DNA from 2 places in the Candidatus Pelagibacter sp. PS_10_02 genome. Region 2 is predicted to be linked to the other one. Evidence: riboswitches for the same ligand, from Rfam matches in the RefSeq annotation. Region 2 holds a riboswitch; the other holds the start of a gene.
The links. A riboswitch is a leader RNA that binds a small molecule or an ion and turns the genes downstream of it on or off. The one in region 2 is predicted to bind S-adenosylmethionine.
Positions count from the first base shown of each region.

Region 1 (5,930 bases), 130 kb from region 2:
TTTTTTAATATCCCCTTTCAAAATTGAAAGTAAATCAGAAAGTAATGATGAAGAAGTAGGTCCAGGCCCAGCACCCTCCCCTTGTAATATACTTTCACCAACAGGTTTACCTTCAAGTATGACAGCATTCATCACACCAGAAACATTACCAATGTAAGAATTTTTACTTACAAGACATGGGTGGACAGTTTCAAATAAACAACCATTAATAATTTCAGAAATACCAAGTAACTTAATACGTAAATTTAATTGGCTAGCAATTTCAATATCTTTTAATTCAATTTTTTCAATTCCTTCCATTAAACATTTATATTTTGAAATCTTAGTATTAAATGCAAGAGCAGACAAAATTCTTACTTTAGCAAAAGCATCAAAACCATTAAGATCTAATTTAGGGTTACCTGGTTCAGCATATCCTAATTTTTGAGCCTTTTTTAAAACATTGGCAAAACTATCTTTAGAATTTCTCATTTCTGATAGAATATAATTGGAAGTTCCATTCAAAATTCCATAAACTTTAGTAATTTTGTTAGTTGCTAGACCCTCTTTAATAGTTCTTAATATTGGAATACCACCAGCAACAGATGCTTCAAATTCAAGATTAACATTATTATCTTCAGCTAATTTAGCAAGATAATCTCCATGTTTTGATATTAGGGCTTTATTTGGTGTAATAACGTGAATTTTATTTCTTAAAGCAGTTTCAACTACTTTTTTAGAAATGCCATCAGACATTCCTATTGCTTCAAATAAAATATCAACTTTATTTAATTTAAAAATATCTAAAGGATTTTTAAAAAAGATATCTTTATTAACTTTAAATTTTCTTTTCTTTTTTATGTTTTTTGCAGAAACAGCTACAATATTAATTCTTTTACCAGTAATTAATTCAATTTCTTTTTTTTTTGTATTTAATTCATTTAGTAAATAATTACCTACTTGACCCAATCCAACTACAGCAATATTTAAATTCATTTCCATTTACTTTTTTATATCAGGATACTCTGTGTTTTTTGAATATTCTTTAAGAAATAATTCAAATTCATTAAAAGACATTCTTTTAAATTCTGTATCTGATAAATTAAAATTCTTAACATTTGTTTTTTTTAAAGTATTATCATTAAGTTCAACTATATTATCGTTTAAATTACATGCCGATAAAATAAATAAACAAATTAATGTAAGATATTTCATTTTAATCCTCTGAATTTATTAAATCCAAATCTAATATTCATATTTTGTATAGCTTGTCCTGCACCACCTTTAATTAAATTATCTATTGCTGATAAGATAATAATTCTATCTTTATACTTAGTTTTGCAAATTGATATATGGCAATTATTTGTATTAATTATATCATTTGTGCTTATTAAAGAATTAGTTTTTAGAATTTTTACAAATCCATTATTGGGATAATGATTAATCAATACTTTTTCTAATTTCTTAATAGTAGAGCCTTTATTAAGCTCTATATAAATGGTGCTTAATATTCCTCTAAACATTGGTGTTAAATGTGGTGTAAAAGTAAAATTTACTTTCTTTTTTGTAAAAGAATTTAATTCTTGTTGTATTTCAGAATTGTGTCGATGAAAACCAACACCGTATGCACTTAAGGATTCATAAAGGTTTTTATTTTTATACTTGTCTTGCACTCCTCTACCTGCACCAGAATATCCAGATTTAGAATCTATAATTATATTATTAACTTTAATTAAATTTTTTTTAATCAATGGAATTAACGGCAACAATATTGATGTTGGATAACAACCTGGGCAGCCAATAATATTAAAATTTTTAACTTTTTCACCTGTAATTTCAGGTAATGAATATATAGATTTTTTAATATTTGAAATTGATCTGTGATTTTGTTTATACCATTTTAAATATAAGGATGCATTATTAAGTCTAAAATCTGCTGCCAAATCAATTAGCACATTATGTTTTAATAAACTATTAGATATAGATTGTGCCTCACCATTTGGTAATGCAGTAAATACCAAGTCTACTTCTTTTAAAAATGATTTATTAAATTTAGTAATCTTTGGTAAATTTTTTGATTTTAATGATTTTTCATAACTGGTAATTTTCTTACCAACAGATGAACTACCACATAAATATTTTATATTAATATTTTTGTGCTTAACTAATAACTTTATTAATTGAACACCAATATAACCAGTAGAACCAGCAACTAAAACATTAAGCTTAGGCATTGTTTATTATAACTATTTTGAAATAAAAAAGAATTATCTTTTCGAGAATTGGAAGCTTCTTCTGGCTTTTTTTCGGCCAGGTTTTTTTCTTTCAACAGATCTTGAGTCTCTAGTATTAAGTTTCTCTGTTTTTAATGTACTTCTTAGCTCTGAGTCAAATAATATTAAGGCTTTTGCAATACCGTGAACCATTGCTCCTGCCTGTCCAGTGTGTCCGCCTCCTGCAACACTACATCTAACATCATATGCTGTTGCTTGATTAATAATTTCAAAAGGTCTTGTGATTTGCATTTTATGGCTACCGCTAGTGAAGTATTCATCCATAGTTCGACCATTAACATAAATTTTACCAGTCCCTTTTTTTAACCAAATCTTAGCAATTGATTTTTTTCTTCTGCCAGTTGCATATTTGCTATCTTTAAAATCTAATTTGATTTTTGGTTTTTTTGATACTGTTTGCGCTGTTTGTTCCATATTAATTTCTAATTAAATTTTTACTATTTAATTTTCCTAAATCTAAAAGTTTAGGATTTTGAGCTGTATGTGGATGGTCTTCACCTGCATAAATTTTAACTTTAGTTAATTGCTTTCTACCAAGAACACCTCCTGGTAACATTCTTTTAATTGCTAATTTTAAAGTCTCTCCTGGTTTATTCTTTTCTAATAATTTTTCAGGAGTTATTTCTTTAATTCCACCTGGATGACCCGTATGTCTGTAGTATTTTTTGTCTTTAAATTTTTTTCCAGTAAATTTTGCATGCTCTATATTTTTAACAACAACAAAGTCACCATCATCCATGTGAGGTGTGTAAGTAGTTTTGTTTTTTCCTCTAACAATCATTGCTATTATAGATGCTAATCTTCCAACAACTGCTCCTTTAGCATCAATTTCAAACCAATTACTCGTTAATTCGCTACTTTTTAAAAATTTAGTCATAGAGCGAGGATTAATACTATTAATAATTATAAAGTCAATTTTATATTTCTCTTGCAATATAGCCATTTAATGGTAATTTTTATTTGCCGATTTGTTCCTATTGCAGGCTAATAATTGCTAAAAAGGATTTTTTACCCACATTTTCGGTAGGCGCATTTGAACTGTATTGTACGCCTTGCATAAAGCAAAAGTACTAAAAAAGGAGTATTAAGATGAGTACAAAAAGACAAAACCCAGAAACTATTGCATTGCATGGTGGTGATTATAGAAGTGATCCAACTACAAAAGCTGTAGCTGTGCCAATTTATAGAACAACTTCATATCTATTTGATAGCACTGAGCATGCAGCCAATTTATTTGGTCTAAAAGAGTTTGGAAATATCTACACAAGAATTATGAATCCAACTAATGATGTTCTTGAAAAAAGACTGGCTGCCTTAGATGGTGGATTAGCAAGTTTAACTGTCTCTTCTGGGCAAACAGCTTCAACCTTTGCTATCTTAAATGTTGCTCAAGCTGGGGATAACATTGTTAGTTCTACAGATCTTTATGGTGGAACTGTTTCATTGTTTACTCATACATTGAGCAAGCTTGGTATTGAAGTTAGATATGCTGATCCAGCAGATCCTAAAAACTTTGAAAAAGCAATAGATGATAAAACTAGAGCTTTTTATGGGGAAACGTTACCCAATCCATATTTAAGAGTATTTCCCATTAAAGAAGTTTCTGATATTGGAAAAAAATATAATATACCATTAATAGTTGATAACACGGCCGCTCCTATCATCTGTAAGCCAATAGAACATGGTGCAGCTGTAGTAGTTTATTCACTTACAAAATATATAGGTGGACATGGTACAGTTGTGGGTGGAGCACTAATTGATGGTGGAAATTTTGATTGGACAGCTAATCCAAAAAGACAACCACTGTTTAATGAACCTGATGCAAGCTATGGTGGCGTAGTTTGGGGTAAGGCAGTTCCTGAATTAACTGGTGCTAATGTATCCTTTGCTGTTAGAGCAAGAGTTACTCTTTTGAGAGATCTTGGAGCTGCATTAGCGCCTGATAATGCTTTTGGAATAATTCAAGGACTTGAAACAGTAGCCTTGAGGATGAAACAACATTGCTCTAATGCTGAAAAAACAGTGGATCATTTATCTAAACATAAAAAAGTTGCTAGAGTAATTTACCCAACCAAATATGAAGGAGATATTGGTAAAAGAGCAAAAAAATATCTTAATGGGGGAAATGGTGCTTTAATAGGAATAGAACTAAAAGGTGGTATTGAGTCTGGTAAGAAATTTATAGAAGCTTTAAAGATGTTCTATCATGTGGCAAATATAGGAGATGCTAGAAGCTTAGCTATACATCCAGCAACAACAACTCATAGCCAACTCACAGAGCAAGAATTAAGTGCTGCAGGAGTTACGCCTGGATATATAAGACTGTGTATAGGATTAGAACATATTGACGATATAATAGATGATCTTGATCAAGCACTTAGCGCTTCATAACAATTCTTTATCGTTTTAAAAAACCTCTTGAGTTTTTATAAATGAGTAAAATATAGGTTGTTAATACAAAAATAGAACCTAACTGGTGTAGTGATGCATACTTTATTTCTACACCAGATATTAATGTAACAATTCCTAATAATATTTGAATAAGTAAAGCTGTATCAAAAAGAATTATATTCTTTATGGCAACTCCTTCTTTAATAAATAAATAGTTAATAATCATAACAAGGATAACAAGCAGATAGGCAGTTGATCTATGTAAAAATTGAATAATAGAAGTATTATAAAATGACTCAGAGGTAAAAAAATCTAATAATAAAACATCATTTGGAAAAAATGTACCATTCATATCTGGCCAAGTATTATAAATTAAACCTCCATCTAAACCTGATAGAAAAGCTCCCAATATAATTTGAATAATAATTAATAAAAAAATAAATAACAAAAAGGATTGTGGAATTTTATAATCTAATTTTTTAATATCAAAAAAATCTAAAATATACCAAAAAATTAAACATAAGATAAAAAGTGCAAGTGATAAATGAATTGCCAATCTAAAATGACTAACATCATTATTTTGTGTTAATCCACTAGTAACCATAAACCAACCTAAAAATCCCTGCAAACATATAAGAAAAAATATCAAAAAATATTTATTAGAATAAAAATTAGAATCTCTATATTTAATCCAAAAAATAATTAAAGGGATTAAGGTGAACAAGCCAACAATACGTGCTAATAATCTATGTGCATACTCCCAATAAAAAATTATTTTAAATTCTTTTAAAGACATTCCATAGTTAATATTTTTATACTCTGGAATTTTCTTATATTCCTCAAAATACATATTCCAATCATTTGAATTAAGTGGCGGCAATATACCTGAGAAAAGCTCCCATGCTGTAATGGATAAACCTGAGTCAGTTAATCTAGTTAAGCCACCTACAGCAACCATAAGAACAATTAGCAAAAATAGTCCTATTAACCATATCTTTAAATATTTTATATAGTTGTCGCTATTTACAAACATAAATTATACTTATAATAATTATTTTAATAACCAATTGATTAAATGTCGCCTACTAATAAAAAAAAACTTAGCCAATTAAGAATAAAACTTGATAAATTAGATAATGATTTACTTAAATTAATCAAAAAAAGATCAATTTTAGTAAATGAAGTTTTAAAAGTAAAAATTTATAAAAAAGAAATAATCGATAAAGCAAGAATAACTTACATACTTAAAAAAATTAAAAAAAAATC
Region 1 covers NZ_CM182076.1:557,550-563,479, forward strand. The annotation lists gene AC5SL1_RS03040 (homoserine dehydrogenase) at 1-981, opposite strand, end outside; gene AC5SL1_RS03045 (hypothetical protein) at 982-1,194, opposite strand; gene argC (N-acetyl-gamma-glutamyl-phosphate reductase) at 1,191-2,213, opposite strand; gene rpsI (30S ribosomal protein S9) at 2,247-2,687, opposite strand; gene rplM (50S ribosomal protein L13) at 2,689-3,150, opposite strand; SAM riboswitch class V at 3,290-3,358, shown strand; gene AC5SL1_RS03065 (O-acetylhomoserine aminocarboxypropyltransferase/cysteine synthase family protein) at 3,363-4,664, shown strand; gene AC5SL1_RS03070 (COX15/CtaA family protein) at 4,672-5,697, opposite strand; gene AC5SL1_RS03075 (chorismate mutase) at 5,740-5,930, shown strand, end outside.
Region 1: linked by a shared signal. The riboswitch ahead of AC5SL1_RS03065 (O-acetylhomoserine aminocarboxypropyltransferase/cysteine synthase family protein) and the one ahead of AC5SL1_RS03835 (OsmC family protein) in region 2 are both predicted to bind S-adenosylmethionine.

Region 2 (5,930 bases):
TAAGGGTGAGGATGAAGATAAGATTAAAGGGTTAAACTCTGGTGCAGATGATTACATCACCAAACCCTTTAGTTTCCCAGAATTACTTGCAAGAATAAAAGCGCTACTTCGAAGATCTAAGCCCTCATTAGTTTCTGATATTATTGAATTCGAAGACCTTAAGGTGGATAGATTAACACGACGTGTTTTTAGAAAAAACAAAGAAATTCATTTGGGACCTAAGGAATATGATTTAATCAATTTTTTTATTAAAAACCCTAAACGTGTTTACTCAAGAGATCAAATTCTAGAGAATGTTTGGTCTGATAATATCAATGTTGAAACAAGAACAGTTGATGTTCATATAAGAAGACTTAGACAAAGTATTAATATTGATGGATTTAAAGAATTAATTAGAACCGTAAGATCAGCTGGCTATTCATTAAATTAGTAATGACTGTAGAAGCATAAAGACTTAAAATAATAATAATAAACTGAACATAGACACCCGATTTAGGACTTGTTAAGGTCTGATTATGAAAGGTTATAGATTTATTACAAGTGACGACACTTCAGAATTTTGCCATCGTGTAACGGAGGCCATATCCAATGGATGGAAATTGTATGGTGAACCCAAAATGACTTTTGATAAAAAAAGAGGGGTCATGCGTTGTGCTCAAGCAGTTATAAAAAATTCACCTCAGAAAAAGTATTCCAAAAAGATGAAGCTATCATCGATATAAATGGCAGATCAGATAATACCCTTTGTTTATATGCTAGGGATACTCTTATTAGTACTCCCAGCTTTTCTACAATCTAATTCTAAATTAAAGCAGTTTTTAACTAATCTTAGTATTTGGATTGTCATTATTCTCATAATTTTAACTATTATTTATTTTTTCAATTGACAGTTTGAGAGAAAGTTGATTATATTTAGTTGCGCTGAGTTAAGTTAAATTGCAGAGCGCGTTATAAATCCTGCTAAAGCGACGCTTCAACCACCGCTTTAGACAGGTGGTTTTTTTTTATCTTTCATAAAATTAAGCCGGGCAGTTGAACCATATTGTGCGCCCTGCATTTGCTTAAGCACTAAAAAGGAGAAAAGAGGCCTATGAATATAACCTCTGATTATTTTGTGACCTTTTTTCTCCAAAACAAGAGGAAAAAAAATGAGCACAAATAAATTAAAAGAAAGATTAGATAAAGGACCTGTTATATGCGCAGAAGGTTTTTTATTTGAGATAGAAAGACGTGGCTATATGTCATCAGGGGAATTTGTTCCAATGGTGTCATTAGATCATCCTGAAGTTTTAGAAAATTTACATAGAGAATTTCAACACGCAGGATCTGATGTAGTTGAGGCCTTTACTTATAATGGACACAGAGAAAAAATGCGTGTTATTGGTAAGGAAGAACTTCTCGAACCACTAAATCGTTCAGCATTAAAAATTGCTAAAAAAGTAGCACTAGATACTCCTAAAGGATCAAAACCAAATTTGATGGCAGGTAATATTTCAAATTCAAATATCTGGAAACATAATGATCCACAATCTCAAAAAGAAGTTGAAGGAATGTTTACAGAGATGATTGGTTGGGCCGTTGAAGAAGGTGCTGATATGTTAATTGGTGAAACTTTTTATTATGCTGAAGAAGCTTTTAAAGCTTTAGAGATAATGAAAAAAACAGGTTTACCAACTGTATTAACCATATCCCCAATGGGTGAAAATAAAATGAGAGATGGAAAATCAGTTGTTGATACCTGTAAAGAGCTAGAGCAATTAGGGGCCGATGTTGTTGGTTTAAATTGTTTTAGAGGACCTGCTACTATGTTTCCTTTTTTAAAAGAAATTAGAAAAGCAGTTAAATGTCATGTTGGAGCTTTACCTATTCCTTATAGAACCACTGAAGATTACCCAACATTTTTTAATCTACCAGATAGAAGCGATTGTCAGTGTCCATCACCTCATGGAAGAACGTTTCCAACAGCATTGGACCCACACTTTTGTAATAGATATGAAATAGGTAAATTTGCAAAAGACGCTTATGCCCTAGGCATTAATTACCTTGGAGTATGTTGTGGAGCAAACCCAATGTTGATTAGGGAAGTTGCTGAGTCAATTGGTTTAACTGTTCCAGCAAGTAAATATCGAGAGAACATGGAAAATCATTTTATGTATGGAAAAAATAAAAGAATTCCAAAACATATGACTGAATATGGAGACAAAGCGTAAATAAATTAAGAAGGGCATTTAACTAAATTGTGCGCCTGACATATGTCGAAGCACTAAAACAGGAGAAAACAAATGAGTAACAATCTAAAAGAAACAATAAGTAATCTTCAGAAGGATTTTACAGCCAACCCCAAAAATGCTTTGGTCCAATATGAAAGCAACTCAATTCTTAAAGAAGGACTTCAATCTGTAGTCACTCTTAGAGAGCATAAATTAGTTGTTGATGAACCCAAAAGTTTTGGTGGAAAAGATGAGGGACCCAGCCCAGTAGAGTTAATATTAGCAGCGTTAGCAACGTGTCAGGAGATAACCTATAAAGCATTTGCTACAGCAGCGGGTATTAATATTGAGAGTGTTAGTGTTAAATTAAAAGGTGAATTAGATCTTCAGGGTTTTTTAGCTTTAAATAAAAACACTAGACCTGGCTTTCAATCCATCTCTGGTACTGTTGATATTAAATCTTCATCACCTAAAGCAGAAATAGATAAATTGATTGATACGGTAAATACACATTGCCCGGTATTAGATATTTTATCAAAAGGAGTTCCTATTAAATTGTTTCAAAAGGTTTCTTCAAGTTCTAATAATAAAGAGCACATAGAGCAAAGAGCAAGTGCTGCTTAACTAATCTAATTTAAGCCCTATGAAAATAGGGCTTAAGTCTTTTAAGTTCATTTCAAATCCTAAAAAATTAGAAGTTTGACTAGAATTAAGTATTAATTGCGTGCTAGGGTCTTGTTAATGAAAAATATTTATCATTCCGATATTTATCAATTTAACACCCCAGTTAATAGTTACTGGGAAGATCATTCAAGCGAAAATTTAAATCTAGAAAAACTTAATAAAGATATTAGTTCAGAAATTGTTGTAATAGGAGGAGGGTATACTGGTTTATCCTGTGCAATTAATTTAATAGAAAATCATAATTTAGAGGTCATTTTAGTTGAAGCTGGAAAAATAGGTTGGGGGGCTTCATCTCGTAATGCAGGTTTTTGTTGTCTGCCACCAAGTAAGATGTCTTTTAAAAAGATGCAAGCTATTTACGGCAATGATGAAACTAAAAAGTTCTTTAAAAACTCTGTTGAAGGCTCAAATTATACAAAAGATATTATACAAGAATATAATATTGATTGTGATGTAACGGGGGATAGTAATTACGTAGTCGCCCATCACCCAAGTAAGTTTAAAGATATTAAAGAACAAGCCAAAGCTTACAAAGAAGAGTTTGGTATTGAAACTGAAATTTATTCAAAAGAAGACTTTGATAAAATTGGCCATGGGGGTACAGAGCAATTTGGAGCTTTTTCTTATAAACCTGGTTTTGCAATCAATCCTCTTAAGTTTGTTAATGGCATTGCAAAATATGCTTTATCTAAACAATTAAAAATCTTCGAGCACACTAAAGTTGATAAAATTGATAAAGATAAGGGCACTTATATTTTAAGGACTAAAGAAGGATCTATTCGTTCAAAAAAAATAGTTGTTGCAACAAATGGGTTCTACCAAGAAGGTTTAATCCCAGAGATGAATTCAAGAATTTTACCAGTAATTTCAAATATTATTGTCACCCAACCCTTAACCGAGCAAGAAATTGACCAACATAATTTTAAAACATTTTCTCCAATAGCTAATACTAAAAATCTTTTATATTATTATCGAAAGTTACCTGACAATCGAATTTTATTTGGTACCAGAGGAGATTTAAGTGGCAGTGATCAATCTAATTTAGATATGTCTAAGAAAATGGAAAAGTTTTTAAAAGATATTTTTCCTAAATGGAAAGACATTAATATTGATTATAATTGGCGGGGATTAATTGCTTTATCTCAAAAATTAACTCCCTCCATTGGTAAAATTGATAATGAAGAGATTTATTATGGATTTGGTTATAATGGGGTTGGAGTGAGTGCTGCTCCTTGGACTGGAAAACAATTGTCTAAGTTAGTATTATCAAACAGTAAAGAGTTAGATATTTCAAAAATTTATAAAGGATTACCTAAGAAATTTATCTTTCCTAAGTTAAGAACATTTTATTTTAGATTAGCGGTGTGGTTTTATATAATTAAAGACAGATTTAATATTAACTAATTCCATTACCTAGACACCTGATTAGAGGTTTCGCAATATTGAGTTATGAAACTCACTATGAGTGAAGCTGATAAAAAAAATAGCATTTTATATTTATAAATTTATTTTAAATAATATTTGTTAAAGGTAGCTTTTGTTGCTACCTCAAGTTGATTTATTAATCATCACAAACTAAACGATAAGTTTTTATTAAACTTATTTCCGTGAAATTTTTCTTAAATTGCATCATTTGGTAAATTAATTTAAAATATTATTTGTAATCTTAATAAAATTCAAAAAAAAATGAAACAAACTGCAATTATGTCATATTGGTTAAGTGCTACAACCAAGTGCACATCTATGGGCATGGGAAATCAAAAAGGTTGGTTTTCAAATTTAAACCATGCCCCACCCAAAATACAAGTTAAGAAAATATGAAACGACTAAAAAATTTTTTAACTTGGTTATTTATCTATCTCCTTAGTATTGGAAATCCATACACCTATTCATTTGCCGATATTGCAGCAACAACACTTCCAACTGGTGGAAATGTAATTAGTGGAAACGTAACAATTTCAATACCAGAAGTTGGAAAGATGGATGTAAATCAAACATCTAATCAAGGAATAGTGAATTGGGATACTTTTAATGTAGGTTCAAGTGCATCAGTACATTTTAATCAACCAACCTCAAGATCAAGTATTTTAAATAATGTATTAAGTGGTCAATCAATCATCAATGGATCTATTTTTTCCAATGGTCGTCTAATTTTAGTAAACCCAACTGGAATTTTAACAGGACCTACGTCTGCAATTAGATCTGAGGGCGCAATTTTATCAACTTTAAATTTAACTAAACAAAATTATTTAAATAGTACTTATAACTTTTCAACTAACAATAATTCAACTTTAATAAACGAAGGTAACATAGAGGGTGAGTATGTTGCTTTGCTTTCTCCAATAATTACTAATAAAGGAACTATTAATACAAATGTTGCAACAAGCCTTGCTGCTGGAGATAATCTAAAATTAAGTATAAGTGATAGCAATCTTTTAACGGTATCAGTCAATCCTTCAAAAATAAAATCTTCAATTAATAACGAAGGAAATATTAAATCTCAAAATGGAATTGTGACTTTAAAAACAGATATTGCTCAATCTGTCGTTGATCAAGTAATTAAAATTGAAAATGCTAAATCAGATGGTTTAATATCAGAGAATGGAATTGTTAAATTAGTTACTAATACTGGAGCAATTACAGCCAAAGATATTAAAATTGATGCAGGTTCAAATGGTGCTTCAACAATTTCAGGTACATTAAATTCTAACTCTGACACTTCAAATGGTGGCTCAGTAGAAGTTACTGCTAAAGAAATTGATATCAATACTGCAACAATATCAGCTGATGGTAAAACAGGGGGAGGAAAAGTTTTAATTGGTGGAGATTGGCAAGGTTCAGGTGATTTACTTCAAGCAACATATCTAAATATTGATTCAAATTCTAAAATCACAGCAAACGCCTTAACAAGTGGATCAGGCGGAACAATTGTAGCATGGTCAGATATAAAAAATTCAAATTCACTCACAACAGTAAGCGGAACATTGGAAGCTAAAGGTATCGATGGCAGTGGGGGCCAAATAGAAACTTCAGGTG
Region 2 covers NZ_CM182076.1:687,796-693,725, reverse strand. The annotation lists gene phoB (phosphate regulon transcriptional regulator PhoB) at 1-430, shown strand, start outside; gene AC5SL1_RS03845 (DUF1737 domain-containing protein) at 516-722, shown strand; SAM riboswitch class V at 1,018-1,082, shown strand; gene AC5SL1_RS03840 (homocysteine S-methyltransferase family protein) at 1,149-2,210, shown strand; SAM riboswitch class V at 2,214-2,278, shown strand; gene AC5SL1_RS03835 (OsmC family protein) at 2,283-2,834, shown strand; gene AC5SL1_RS03830 (NAD(P)/FAD-dependent oxidoreductase) at 2,952-4,298, shown strand; gene AC5SL1_RS03825 (beta strand repeat-containing protein) at 4,712-5,930, shown strand, end outside.